DNA from 2 places in the Gilliamella sp. B3023 genome. Region 1 is predicted to be linked to the other one. Evidence: riboswitches for the same ligand, from Rfam matches in the RefSeq annotation. Region 1 holds a riboswitch; the other holds the start of a gene.

Region 1 (6,190 bases):
TATTTCAGTTTTCTAGTTTAATTTATCGTCACTAACCCATTCACTTTTTGAGATGAGACATGACGATATCATTTAAAGAGCAGCAACAACGGATCAATTTTGTTAAACAATTTTTTGCTGAGCAATTAGCTAATAATTTATCACTAATTGAAGTTCAAGCCCCACTTTTGAGTCAAATTGGTGATGGTGTTCAGGATAATTTATCTGGGACTGAGAAGGCGGTTCAGGTTAATATTAAGAGTATTCCTGATGCGCAATTTGAAGTGGTTCATTCACTCGCTAAATGGAAACGCAAAATATTGAGCCAACATAATTTTCCAGTTGGTGAAGGTATTTATACCAATATGAAAGCACTTCGCCCTGATGAAGATAAGCTCTCCCCTATTCATTCTGTTTATGTCGATCAATGGGATTGGGAAAAAGTAATTCGTCCTGAAGATCGCAATCTTGCTTATTTAAAACAGACGGTAGAGAAGATTTATAGTGCTATTAAGGCTACAGAAAAAGTGGTTTCAGAAAAATATCATCTTTCTTGTTTTTTACCAGAGTCGATCACTTTTATGGATAGTGAGCAGTTATTGAAACGTTATCCTAATTTGTCACCAAAAGAGCGCGAAAACGCGATTACTAAAGACTTAGGCGCAGTATTTTTAATCGGTATTGGCGGTGATTTGTCAAATAAAGAAAAACACGATGTGCGCGCCCCTGATTATGATGATTGGAGTAGCGATAATGAGATGGGTTCTAAAGGATTAAATGGTGATATTTTAGTTTGGAATCCAGTTTTAAATAGTGGTTTTGAAATTTCGTCAATGGGTATTCGCGTCGATCCTGAGACGTTAAAGCGTCAATTAAAATTAACCAATAATGAAGATCGTCTGCAATATGCTTGGCATAAGGCATTAGCTAATGGTGATTTTTTACAGACAATTGGTGGCGGAATTGGACAATCTCGACTAACTATGTTGCTTTTACAACAACATCATATTGGGCAAGTCCAAGCAAGTGTTTGGGATGATGTAACCAAGCAAAACTATCAACAACTTTTATAATTCATGCTCAGCATGTTTTATCTAAAATGGTAAAACATGCTGTTTACTAGTCACTTTTATCCAATGCCATTTGCCAAAAATTTATTTCCAATTGCGTCGCTTGCTTAAATATTTGGCTTAATTGTTTAAATCGGTTTTCACTAATATTAAGTAATTGTTGTTCTATCCAAGCAATTTCTTTTTGTACTGCTTGTTGGAACTCCTTACTGGCATACATCTCAATCCAAGAGTGATATGGGTTGTTTTCGTTCCAACCTTGAATCCAATTAGCAATCATGCCATACCCAATTAAACAGGGCGCCATTGCTATGTGTATATCTAATATATCGCCGTGTAATCCAATATCAAGCACATAACGTGTATAATCGCTATTGGCTTTGGCTTCCTTTAATGTGCTTAGTTCATATTCAGATATGTGCCATTTTTTGCAATATTCAATATGCAGATCGAGTTCAACTTCAACAATGGTTTTTAAACTCTCTAATGATTGCCGAATTTGAGCAATGTCGTGACTTTTATATACTGCAAGTCCCCAAGCTCGGGAAAAGTTGATTAAAAAAAGATAATCTTGTTTAAGGTAGTATTGAAAGCAGGTTAAGTCTAATGTGCCTTTTCCTAATTGTTGAACAAAATCATGTTGAATGTAGTGTTTCCACTCGCTTGATTCAATCAGTGAGTTAAATGATGGCATAATGACTCCTTTTTGATAAATTCGCTATAAGGAGTTAAACAGATTTCTATAATAGACGTGTTTTAAACTCCCTTCGTCGGTATTAACCGAATCAGGTTCAACGGGTATAATCTCAGCCTATAGCACCCCGGTTAAACAAATTATAAAATTTATAAAATGGTTACTTAAATTTCTGTTTATTCTGCTTTTTGTTCAGTTTCCTGAGATTCTGTAGAAGTCGGCTCTGGAGTTTGAACTTTTTCTACTGGTGCCGAAGCTGGCGTTTGAACTGGAGCGTTACTAGGGCTGTCGCTCTCGACGGGTTGTGGTGTGATTTCAACAGGTGTTTCAGGCTCATCTTTAACTGATTTTGATGATGGTGTACGAATATAAACAATGCTTTGTTTACCTCGATCACATGATCCAACGATTTTACCTTCAATATTTTGTTCACCTTGAGGAACAAGTTTTAATTGGAAGCTATTTTCATTAACACCGTTATTTTTAATTTTTTCGGCGATATTTGCACTAATTTCGTCACAATTGGACGCAGATGCAATAACTGGGAGACCTAATAATAAAACTACTGCTAACTTTTTCATGATCTTTCCTTAAGATTATCGAGTAACTGATGCATTATAAAACGATTGTTTAAACTGTCCATATCGTTTTGAATAACGCTGCAAATAAATTTTATCAATAGATTTGAAAAAGCTAGCTTAGTATAGATTTTTTAGTTAATTCTGCTCTTGGTGTTGGTTTTCGAGTAATTTTAATTTATCTAGAACCCATGAGCGAATATCGGATAATTCGGCTTCAGATAATTGATTTACAAAGTCTCTTTTTGCGTGGAGTTGTTTGCGATCTTCTTCAGTCAAAACCACACCTTTTAAATTTAATAATACCTCTTTACGGTACATTGAGTAGATAAAATCTTTTATCAAATCATCGGAAAGATTAATATCAGCCATGGTGATTTCCTTATTTTATAAAACTCATTTGTTAATCATCAAATTTAGTTAATCTTTATATAAATAACATTCTGATAGATTTTAAAGATGAATCCAGCCTAAAAAATAGGCTGACTTTTACTATAGTCTAATCACTATTAGATAACAATAGTAAATCGATAAATTAAATTAATTGATTAAATTATTCACTTTATTATTTGATAAGTATTTAACAAACCTGTTGATAACTCAATAACAATATAATAATTAATAAGTTATATGCAAGGTTAATTTTTAATCTTCTCTGATTTCTCAATTTTTGAGTAACCATTATCTAGCCTATTTCACAAAAATTGTGATTATAAAAAAATACAGCATATATTATGCTGTATAAAGAAAATATAAGGGAGTTAAAACAAGAATTTATAAAGCAGTAATAAACGCGGTTAAACCAAATAATACTCCTGGAAAATTAGCTATTGCAATTGGCCAATCCTTTTTTTGTCGTAATAAGCCATAACAGACCCATAATGAGCAGTTAATTGCTGCCGCTAAAGGTTGAGTTGGATTAGCTTTAAATCCATGAAGATTGTCGATAATTTGTGGGATATACGATACGTACATTCCTAATGATGCAAGTGTTGCGATAACACCCAAATAGTGAAAAGCTTTTGGAGAAAGATTCAAAATCAGCCTACCTGCTTATATATGAAAGGAGCAAATAATCTAACATATATAACAAGTGAGTTAAATATTGGTGTACCGTGGTTTCAGATAATATTTTGTAAATAAAATGATAAGATTTTTTATGTGAATCTATTTTAAGTAATCGGATATGGTTTTTAATAATAAATGTTATTGCTACGAAGGCCTTATATCAAACGCAAATTGTTATATCAAATGATGTAGCTAATAAGGCATAAAAACCGTGATTTTTTGATAGTTTTGTGATTATTTAGCTGAGATTCAATCCAATAATGAGATTTGAAGTTTACCGATTAACCCTGCCTGTTTGTCTGGGCAGTTATGATCTATTTATTAACACCAAATACCTGTTAGAACAATCAATAAAAACTTAGTTCGCTTTATCTCATCAAATCTTTTGCAAAATGACCATAACTTAAACGTATAGCGCCAACTCGATCCCCAAAGTCAGTGCCTTGTGACACTATTATATGCTTTGCTAGTAATTGATTTAAAATAGCCAACTCCTGCGCCTGACTGCTAACGGGCAAATGGGCATATAGATGAAAACCGCCTGTGGGTATCTGGTAATTGATGTCACCTTTAAAATAGTCATCCAGCCAATCTATTAGTTGGTTAGCCTTCTGTTTTAATTGCTGGCGTAACCATTCTTGATGGGATTGGTAGTGATGAGTCAAATATTCTTCAGCTAAAAGTTGCGGTAATATACTTAATCCTGAGTCAATGTGATGCCTTATATTGGCTAGTTTTTCGATAATTTCTTTCGGAGCAATCATCCAACCAATACGTATATTGCGACCAATATATTTGGATAATGATCCTAAATAGATAACTTGATTACTGGTATCATATTTTTTTATCGGGTCGATATGACTCTTTTGATCAAAAGCTAACCCACTATAAGCATCATCCTCAACAATACCAATACACTGCTTTCGACAAAATGCCAATATCTGTTTTTTTCGATGATTACTCATCACACATCCCGTTGGATTTTGAAATATTGGATTTAGAAATAGCCATTTAATTTGCCGTTCTAAACTGACTTTTTGTAAACTCTCTAAGGTTATCCCTTCGGCATCACACTCAATACCATATAACCGCAAACCTGCTGCTTGAAATAGTGGTAATGAATAGAAATATGAAGGTGATTCAATGCCTATTGCATCGCCAGGTTTTAATAATCCTTGAGTAATTAAAAAGAGGGATTGCTGCGTTCCTGAGGTTATTAAAATTTGATCGGTATCAACCATCATGCCAAATTGGTTCAACATATAATTGGCGATCTGCACTTTGAGTGTAGGTAGACCCAATTGCAATGTGTCGCTTTGCTTTTCATAAGCAACCATTTCATGAGAGGTGATATTGGGTAACATTAATTTGGGCATCATATGAGTTGGTAAATCGCCATTAGCCAAATCACAGATGTTCGCCATTTGCTGACGAGTCTGAAATACTTTTTGTTGATATACACTTTTGCGATTTTGATAGAAATGGGCTGGCAGTCGCCAGTTAATGGTGGAGTAAGCTTGAAGCCCCCATTTTTGATCATTAATAAAGGTTCCACTACCCTGCTTACGAACCAATACATTACGTTCAGTTAAGATATCTAGCGCATGGACAATAGTTGAGCGGTTAACGTGCAGATTTTTAGCTAACTCTCGCTCTGATGGTAATCTCTCACCCGCTATTAATACCCCTTGTTCAATGTAGTTTTCAATCAACTGGACCACTTTTTTAAATAGTGCTCCGTCAAAAGCCGCTAATTTTTGTTTATTCCACATCGTCTATCAGTTTTTTGATTTATGCATAATTGGATGGGTTAATTATAGTCCAATTGGCTGTTTATTGAAGCAATTTTATTTTGAATAATACTTTATTTAATTAGGAGCAATCATGAAAACAGGTACACAAACAGTAAAACGTGGCATGGCACAGATGCAAAAAGGCGGTGTGATTATGGATGTAGTTAATGCCGAACAAGCAAAAATTGCTGAGCAAGCAGGTGCAGTGGCTGTAATGGCTTTAGAACGTGTTCCCTCTGATATACGCGCTGCTGGAGGCGTAGCACGAATGGCTGATCCAACAATCGTTGAAGAAGTGATGAAAGCAGTTACCATACCTGTTATGGCAAAAGCGCGAATCGGTCATATCGTTGAGGCACGCATTTTGGAGTCCATGGGCGTCGATTATATTGATGAAAGCGAAGTGCTGACACCAGCGGATGAACAATATCATTTATTGAAAGATGAATTTACCGTACCTTTTGTTTGTGGTTGTCGTGACTTAGGCGAAGCACTGCGTCGAATTGGTGAAGGAGCTTCGATGCTACGCACCAAAGGTGAACCAGGAACAGGTAATATTGTAGAAGCAGTAAGGCATATGCGCCGAGTAAATGAACAAATTCGTTTAGTTGTTGGTAAATCAAAAGATGAGTTGATGACATTTGCTAAAGAGATTGGGGCACCTTATGAGTTGATATTACAAATCAAACAACTGGGTAAACTACCGGTTGTTAATTTTGCTGCTGGTGGCATTGCTACGCCTGCTGATGCTGCATTGATGATGCAACTTGGTGCCGATGGTATGTTTGTTGGTTCAGGTATTTTTAAATCGCAAAATCCGGAAAAATTCGCTAAAGCAATCGTTCAAGCAACAACATATTTTGACGATTATCCAAGATTAGCTGAACTTTCAAAAGGATTAGGTGAAGCGATGAAAGGTATCGAAATCAGTAAATTAAGCGAATCTGAAAGAATGCAAGAGCGAGGTTGGTAATGAGCTCAAAAGCAAGTAAAACTATTGGTGTGCTT
Region 2 (6,190 bases), on a different contig from region 1:
GTTAGTTGCCGTTACCAATTCTGATGAAGTAAATATGATGGCTTGTCAGATTGGGCATGTGATGTTTAATATTCCACAAAAAGTTGCTAGAATCCGTGCTCCTGAATATAACGATGAAAGATACCCATTCTTCAATAAAGATTGTATCAACATCGATCATATTATTGCTCCTGAAAACTTAATTACAAATCATATTAGCCAATTAGTTCAATATCCTGGTGCTCTACAGTTTGCTTCGTTTTATGATAATCGTGTCTGTTTGGTTGCTGTAACCGCTTATTACGGTGGTGCGTTAGTGGGGAGCGAACTGTCCGAACTTAAAGAGCATTTACCACATGTCGAAGCGCGTGTTGTTGCTATTTATCGTCAAAATCGTTTTATTCGTCCAATAGGTTCGACTTTAATTGAAGCTGGAGACATGGTTTATTTTATTACCCCTCCCCTCAACATTAAAGCAGTAACCAGTGAACTACAAAGGCTAGAAAAACCTTATAAACGTATTATTATTAGCGGTGGTGGTGGCGTTGCCATTGCTTTAGCTAAACGTTTAGAGAATGATTATCAAGTTAAGTTGATTGAACGTAATGCAGAAAAAGCTGAATTAATAGCTGAGCAGTTAGTTAATACCACCGTGTTACATGGTGAATCATCAGACCAAGAATTATTATCGCAAGAGCAAGTCGAGTTAACCGATCTGTTTGTGGCGGTCACTAGCGATGATGAAGCCAATATTATGTCATCTATGCTGGCAAAAAGAATGGGGGCAAAAAAAGTCATCGTTCTTATCCAGCGACAAGCCTACTTAGAATTGATTAACGATAGTGTTATTGATATCGCGATTTCACCACAACATGCCACTATTTCAGAACTACTAAGCCATGTTAGGCAAACAGGTGTAGTTAAAGTTGTCTCATTACGCCAAGGTGAATCAGAAATTGTCGAAGTAGTTGCTCGTGGTGAAGCCGAAAATTCAAAATTAGTCGGTAAAAATATCAACAGTTTAAAATTACCTTCAGGTGCTACGATTGGTGCCGTGGTTCGTGGTGAAGATGTAATTATAGTAAATACGGATTTAATGATTGAAGATGGCGATCATTTAATAATTTTCTTACCGGATAGACGCGCCATTAGTGATATAGAAAGATTATTACAATAACTTGTTTAATTTTTAAACTCAGTTCATAATAGATTCAATTTTATCCAAATTTGTTATTTAGACTCGGGGTGTTTTTTGTTAGAGCAAAAAACTGAGAATTTACCCGTTGAACCTGATCTGGATCATGCCAGCGTAGGGAAGTCTCTGTCTTAATTACCGCTTTTGACACATTCTTCCCTTAATATTATTTATTAGATAAGGAAAGAATATGTCGGTCATTAAATTATTTTCAAATCAAGATGCCATTCCTTTTATTGAGCAAGTTCATCAGAAGCGACCTTTAATCCATTGTATTACCAATGATGTGGTACAAAATTACACCGCTAACGTTCTTTTGGCGATTGGGGCTTCACCAGCGATGGTGGTAGCTGAGCAAGAAGTTGAGGACTTTGTTGCCATTGCAAATGGTTTGTTAATTAATATTGGTACGATCAATAGTCATAGCGCTAAAAGCATGTTACTAGCCGCCGCAAAAGCTAATCAAACTCCTTGGGTATTAGATCCTGTCGCAGTTGGAGCAGCATTGAAATATCGTACTGAAATTGCTAAGCAATTATTAACATTTAAACCGACAGTTATTCGAGGAAATGCTTCAGAAATTCTAGCATTAAGTGGTCAACAATCATCATCAAAAGGGCCTGATGGGCTGGATTCTACTGATTCTGCATTAGATGCGGCAATGCTATTAGCCAAGAAATATCAAACCATTGTTGCAATAACAGGTGAGACCGATTATGTCACAGATGGTGAGCAGGTTTATAGCATTGTTGGGGGTGATATCGCGCTAACACAAGTAACTGGTACTGGTTGTTCATTATCTGCGATTGTAGCTGCATTGATTGCAAGTTCTGAAGATCATTTAAAGGCTACTGCTTCAGCCTGCTTTATGATGAAAAAAGCGGGTGAACTCGCTAATAAACAGCAAGGGCTAGGTACTTTTGCTATGTCAATTATTGACCAACTTTCTCTTTTCACCACAAATAAGGATTTTTGATGAAGAAGCAACTTGATTTAACACTCTATTTAGTACTTGACCCAGTACTTTGTGATGGCATAAATGGTATGGTTAATACCACTAAGTTTGCAGTTGAAAATGGTGTTACTGCCGTTCAATTACGTTCAGAACAAGAATATTCAGGTAAAAATTGGTATAAAGCCGCCCAAGCTTTAAAAGAAGTATTAATCGACACTCAAGTTCCACTATTGATTAATGATCATATTGATATAGCTTTAGCTGTCGATGCCGATGGTGTTCATGTTGGACAAAGCGATCTACCTGTCGAAGTTGCACGACGATTAATTGGAGAAGATAAATGGATAGGGCTTTCAGTCTCTAATTATTCGCAACTTGAGCGCGTTCCTTGGCAACTAGTCGATTATCTAGGTATTGGCCCTATCTATCCAACCCCCACCAAAAAAGATGCAGCAGAAGCAATAGGCATCGCCCAATTGACTGAACTTGTTAAAGCAAAACAATGCCCTGCCGTTGCGATAGGTGGTATCGGTGTAAACAATTTAACTGAAGTGATTCAAACTGGCATTGAAGGTATTGCCGTTGTATCCGCAATTTGCGGGCAAGGAGATATTGCTAATGCAACATCTGATTTAATAAGAAAAATAAGACAAGCAAGATAGGAAACTAAACCATGACAACAATTTCATTAACTATAGCTGGTAGCGATCCTAGTGGCGGTGCAGGTATTCAGGCCGATTTAAAGGCCTTTTCAGCGCTTGGCGCTTATGGGATGTCAGTCATTACTGCTTTAACCGCACAAAGTACACAAGGTGTTAATAGCATATACCCAGTGCCACCCGAATTTGTTGAGGCTCAATTTAACACACTTTATCAAGATATCCATATTGATAGCGTTAAAATCGGTATGCTGATGAATAAAGAGATTGTAACCACGGTTAATCATTTATTAAGCAATAATCCTATTGCCAATATTGTTCTTGATACGGTAATGATAGCCAAAGGGGGGCATCCTTTATTGAGAAATGATGCCATTACCGCTATTCGAGAATTGCTATTACCATTCGCCACCATCATCACCCCTAACCTTCCAGAAGCAGCAGCATTACTTGATTGTCATGAGGCACAAAACGAAGATGAAATGCAACAACAGGGTTATGAGCTACTCAAATTAGGCTGTCAGGCAGTATTAATGAAAGGGGGACATTTGCCAAGTCAAGAAAGTCCGGATTATCTAATCACGCCAACAAAGATCATCAGAATGGCATCACCACGTATCCAAACTAAAAACACTCATGGTACAGGTTGCACATTATCGGCAGCTATTGCAGCATTACTACCAAAATATGAGTTAGAAGAAGCCGTTAAACAAGCAAAAAAATACCTACAAGGTGCCATTGAAAATGCAGATAATTTGAAAATTGGTAAAGGAATTGGACCTACTCACCATTTTTATCAATGGTGGGACACCGCAGGAAAAGGCTAGAAAGCTAAATGTGGTATTTTCGGCAAACGCTATTTTCAACAGCTTTATACTTCATCGACAATCCGTGCCAATGAAGTATATGAAAACTTTTTTAGTGCATTATCTAGTCAAATAGAGGCTATTGGATATTTGTATTATCTAGTATTTAAGCGATTGTCTTAATCGTTTAAAATGAGAAATTGTAAATAGTATTGCCTTAATACGAAATACCCACAAACTCAAACCCCGCTTGATTAACGGCTTGAATTGCAGCTTCTTGTGAGATAGTACCACCTTCTATATCAACTTCATGCTTCGCTAAATCAACGGTCACTTTAGCTTTAGGATCAATATCATTAATTGCTTTAGTAATGGTTTTAACACAATGTTGACAACTCATATTATCGACGATTAATTTCATCATTATCCCCTTTTGTTATCTAATAATTCATCTAGTGCAACGTTGGAACATCTATAATTAAAATAAATTTGTCTGCCATATAAAGTATAGTGATTATATTACGCCAATAAGCCTACAAAAAAAACACCTCAGAATAATGAAAATTTATAAGATTTATATCTGTTATTAATAAATCGTAATGATTGAGCGTTTCTGCTCCTTTATACTCAAATAAACCATGGTGCCAAGAAAAATAATCAAGGTTATCCTTCAAGAATAAAAATTGAATAACAGAAATAATCGACTTATACAAAATTAGATTGTATATTTATTCATCTATGTGGTTTTGATAATAAAGTTAGTTTTTGTTTTTAAATATAATTTTAACTTAGATGTATAGTTCCATTTTTATTTTTTCTCATAAACGATATTCAGGTTAATTAGGAGCCTAAAATGCAGCATATTATGGAAACGATTAGAAAAACAGAACAAGAATTTGTTGATATTCGACATCAGATTCATAAACATCCTGAGTTAGGTTTTGAAGAGAAAAAAACCAGTGATTTAGTTGCAAATAAGCTATCTGAATGGGGCTATGAGGTTCATCGTGGTCTAGCAAAAACTGGCATCGTTGGTGTTTTGAAAAATGGCGCTAGTAATAAGAAAATAGGTATTAGAGCTGACATGGATGCATTACCTATTGTTGAAGCTTCGGGTAAACCTTGGAGCAGTGTTAGCCATGGTAAATTCCATGGTTGTGGTCATGATGGGCATACCACTATTTTGCTATGTGCAGCTAAATATCTTGCCGAAACACGCAACTTTGATGGGACTTTACATGTCATTTTTCAACCAGCTGAAGAGTTGTTATATGGTGGGAAAGTGATGGTCGATGAGGGTTTATTTAAACAATTTCCTTGTGATGTGATTTTCGGTATTCACAATATGCCCGGATTTAAGGAAGGCCATTTTTATTTTAAAAGCGGTGCTCTTATGGCTTCATCCGATACGATTCATATCACCATCAAAGGGAAAGGTGCTCATGGAGCCATGCCTGAGCGAGGAATTGATGCGACGCTTGTTGCTTGTTATATTGGCATTGCTTTACAAAGTATTGTTTCCCGCAATGTTTCACCCTTTGAGAAAGCTGTTATCACGATTGGTTGTATTCAATCTGGCGAAGCCCCCAATGTGGTCAATAGCGATGCATTGATGAAGCTAACCGTCAGAGCATTAGATAATAATACCCGGACTTTATTGCTCAAGCGTATTACCGAAATTGCCACTTCGCAGGCGGAAAGTTTTGGCGCCTCAGTTAAAATCGAACATATCAATGGTAGCCCTGTTTTACATAATGGTGCTAATGCAACAAAATTTGCATTAGAAGTTGCTCAGAAATTAGTCGGTAAAGATCGTGTTCATGATAATTGCCATCCTTTTATGGGCAGTGAAGATTTTGCTTTTATGTTAGAGAGCAATCCAAATGGTTGTTACATGATTATCGGCAATGGAGACGAACAAGGATTTTGTAGTGTTCATAATCCTGGTTATGATTTTAATGATAAATGTATTGTTCCTGCTGCGTCATATTGGGTTGCATTAACTGAAACATATTTAAGTAAATAAGGATAAATCGCTTCTATGTCTGGTTTAAATATGTCAACTTCAAAGAATTCTAGCACCAAGCAAGTTAAAAGTTATAACCGGTTAACATTAGGTATTGTATTAGGAGTTATTACTTTTTGGCTGTTTGCTCAATCAATAGTCAATGTTGGACCGGCTGTTCAGCATACTGTTGGTATCACTCCAGCCTCTTTTAATTTAGCAGTAAGTTTGACTGCACTTTTCTCTGGCTGCTTTATTGTGGTTGCTGGAGGTTTAGCTGATCGCTTTGGACGAGTTCGTTTTACTTACCTTGGTTTTATTTTAAGTATTATTGGTTGTCTTTGTTTGATTTTTGCCCAAGGAGAAATATTATTTACCTTTGGACGCATTATTCAAGGCTTATCTGCAGCCTGTATTATGCCATCGACTTTAGCATTAGTGAAAACCTATTATCAAGGCAAAGATCGTCAGCGTGCATTGAGTTTTTGGTCGATTGGATCTTGGGGCGGCTCGGGCACTTGTGTGCTTGCTGGCGGTGCAATAGCGACTTATTTAGGTTGGCAATGGATCTTTATAATCTCTATTATCTGT

The links. A riboswitch is a leader RNA that binds a small molecule or an ion and turns the genes downstream of it on or off. The one in region 1 is predicted to bind thiamine pyrophosphate.
Region 2: it holds a riboswitch for thiamine pyrophosphate, as region 1 does, so the genes downstream of both, thiM (hydroxyethylthiazole kinase) here and tenA (thiaminase II) in region 1, are expected to answer to the same signal.

The regions. Positions count from the first base shown of each region.
Region 1 covers NZ_JAFNNH010000021.1:39,918-46,107, reverse strand. The annotation lists gene asnA (aspartate--ammonia ligase) at 60-1,052, shown strand; gene tenA (thiaminase II) at 1,099-1,743, opposite strand; TPP riboswitch at 1,795-1,883, opposite strand; gene J3U16_RS10875 (DUF1161 domain-containing protein) at 1,920-2,324, opposite strand; gene J3U16_RS10870 (hypothetical protein) at 2,460-2,693, opposite strand; gene J3U16_RS10865 (SemiSWEET family transporter) at 3,096-3,359, opposite strand; gene J3U16_RS10860 (PLP-dependent aminotransferase family protein) at 3,758-5,161, opposite strand; gene pdxS (pyridoxal 5'-phosphate synthase lyase subunit PdxS) at 5,271-6,155, shown strand; gene pdxT (pyridoxal 5'-phosphate synthase glutaminase subunit PdxT) at 6,155-6,190, shown strand, end outside.
Region 2 covers NZ_JAFNNH010000003.1:153,969-160,158, reverse strand. The annotation lists gene trkA (Trk system potassium transporter TrkA) at 1-1,156, shown strand, start outside; TPP riboswitch at 1,211-1,312, shown strand; gene thiM (hydroxyethylthiazole kinase) at 1,365-2,150, shown strand; gene thiE (thiamine phosphate synthase) at 2,150-2,791, shown strand; gene thiD (bifunctional hydroxymethylpyrimidine kinase/phosphomethylpyrimidine kinase) at 2,803-3,615, shown strand; gene J3U16_RS03110 (heavy-metal-associated domain-containing protein) at 3,812-4,018, opposite strand; gene J3U16_RS03105 (M20 aminoacylase family protein) at 4,448-5,620, shown strand; gene J3U16_RS03100 (MFS transporter) at 5,636-6,190, shown strand, end outside.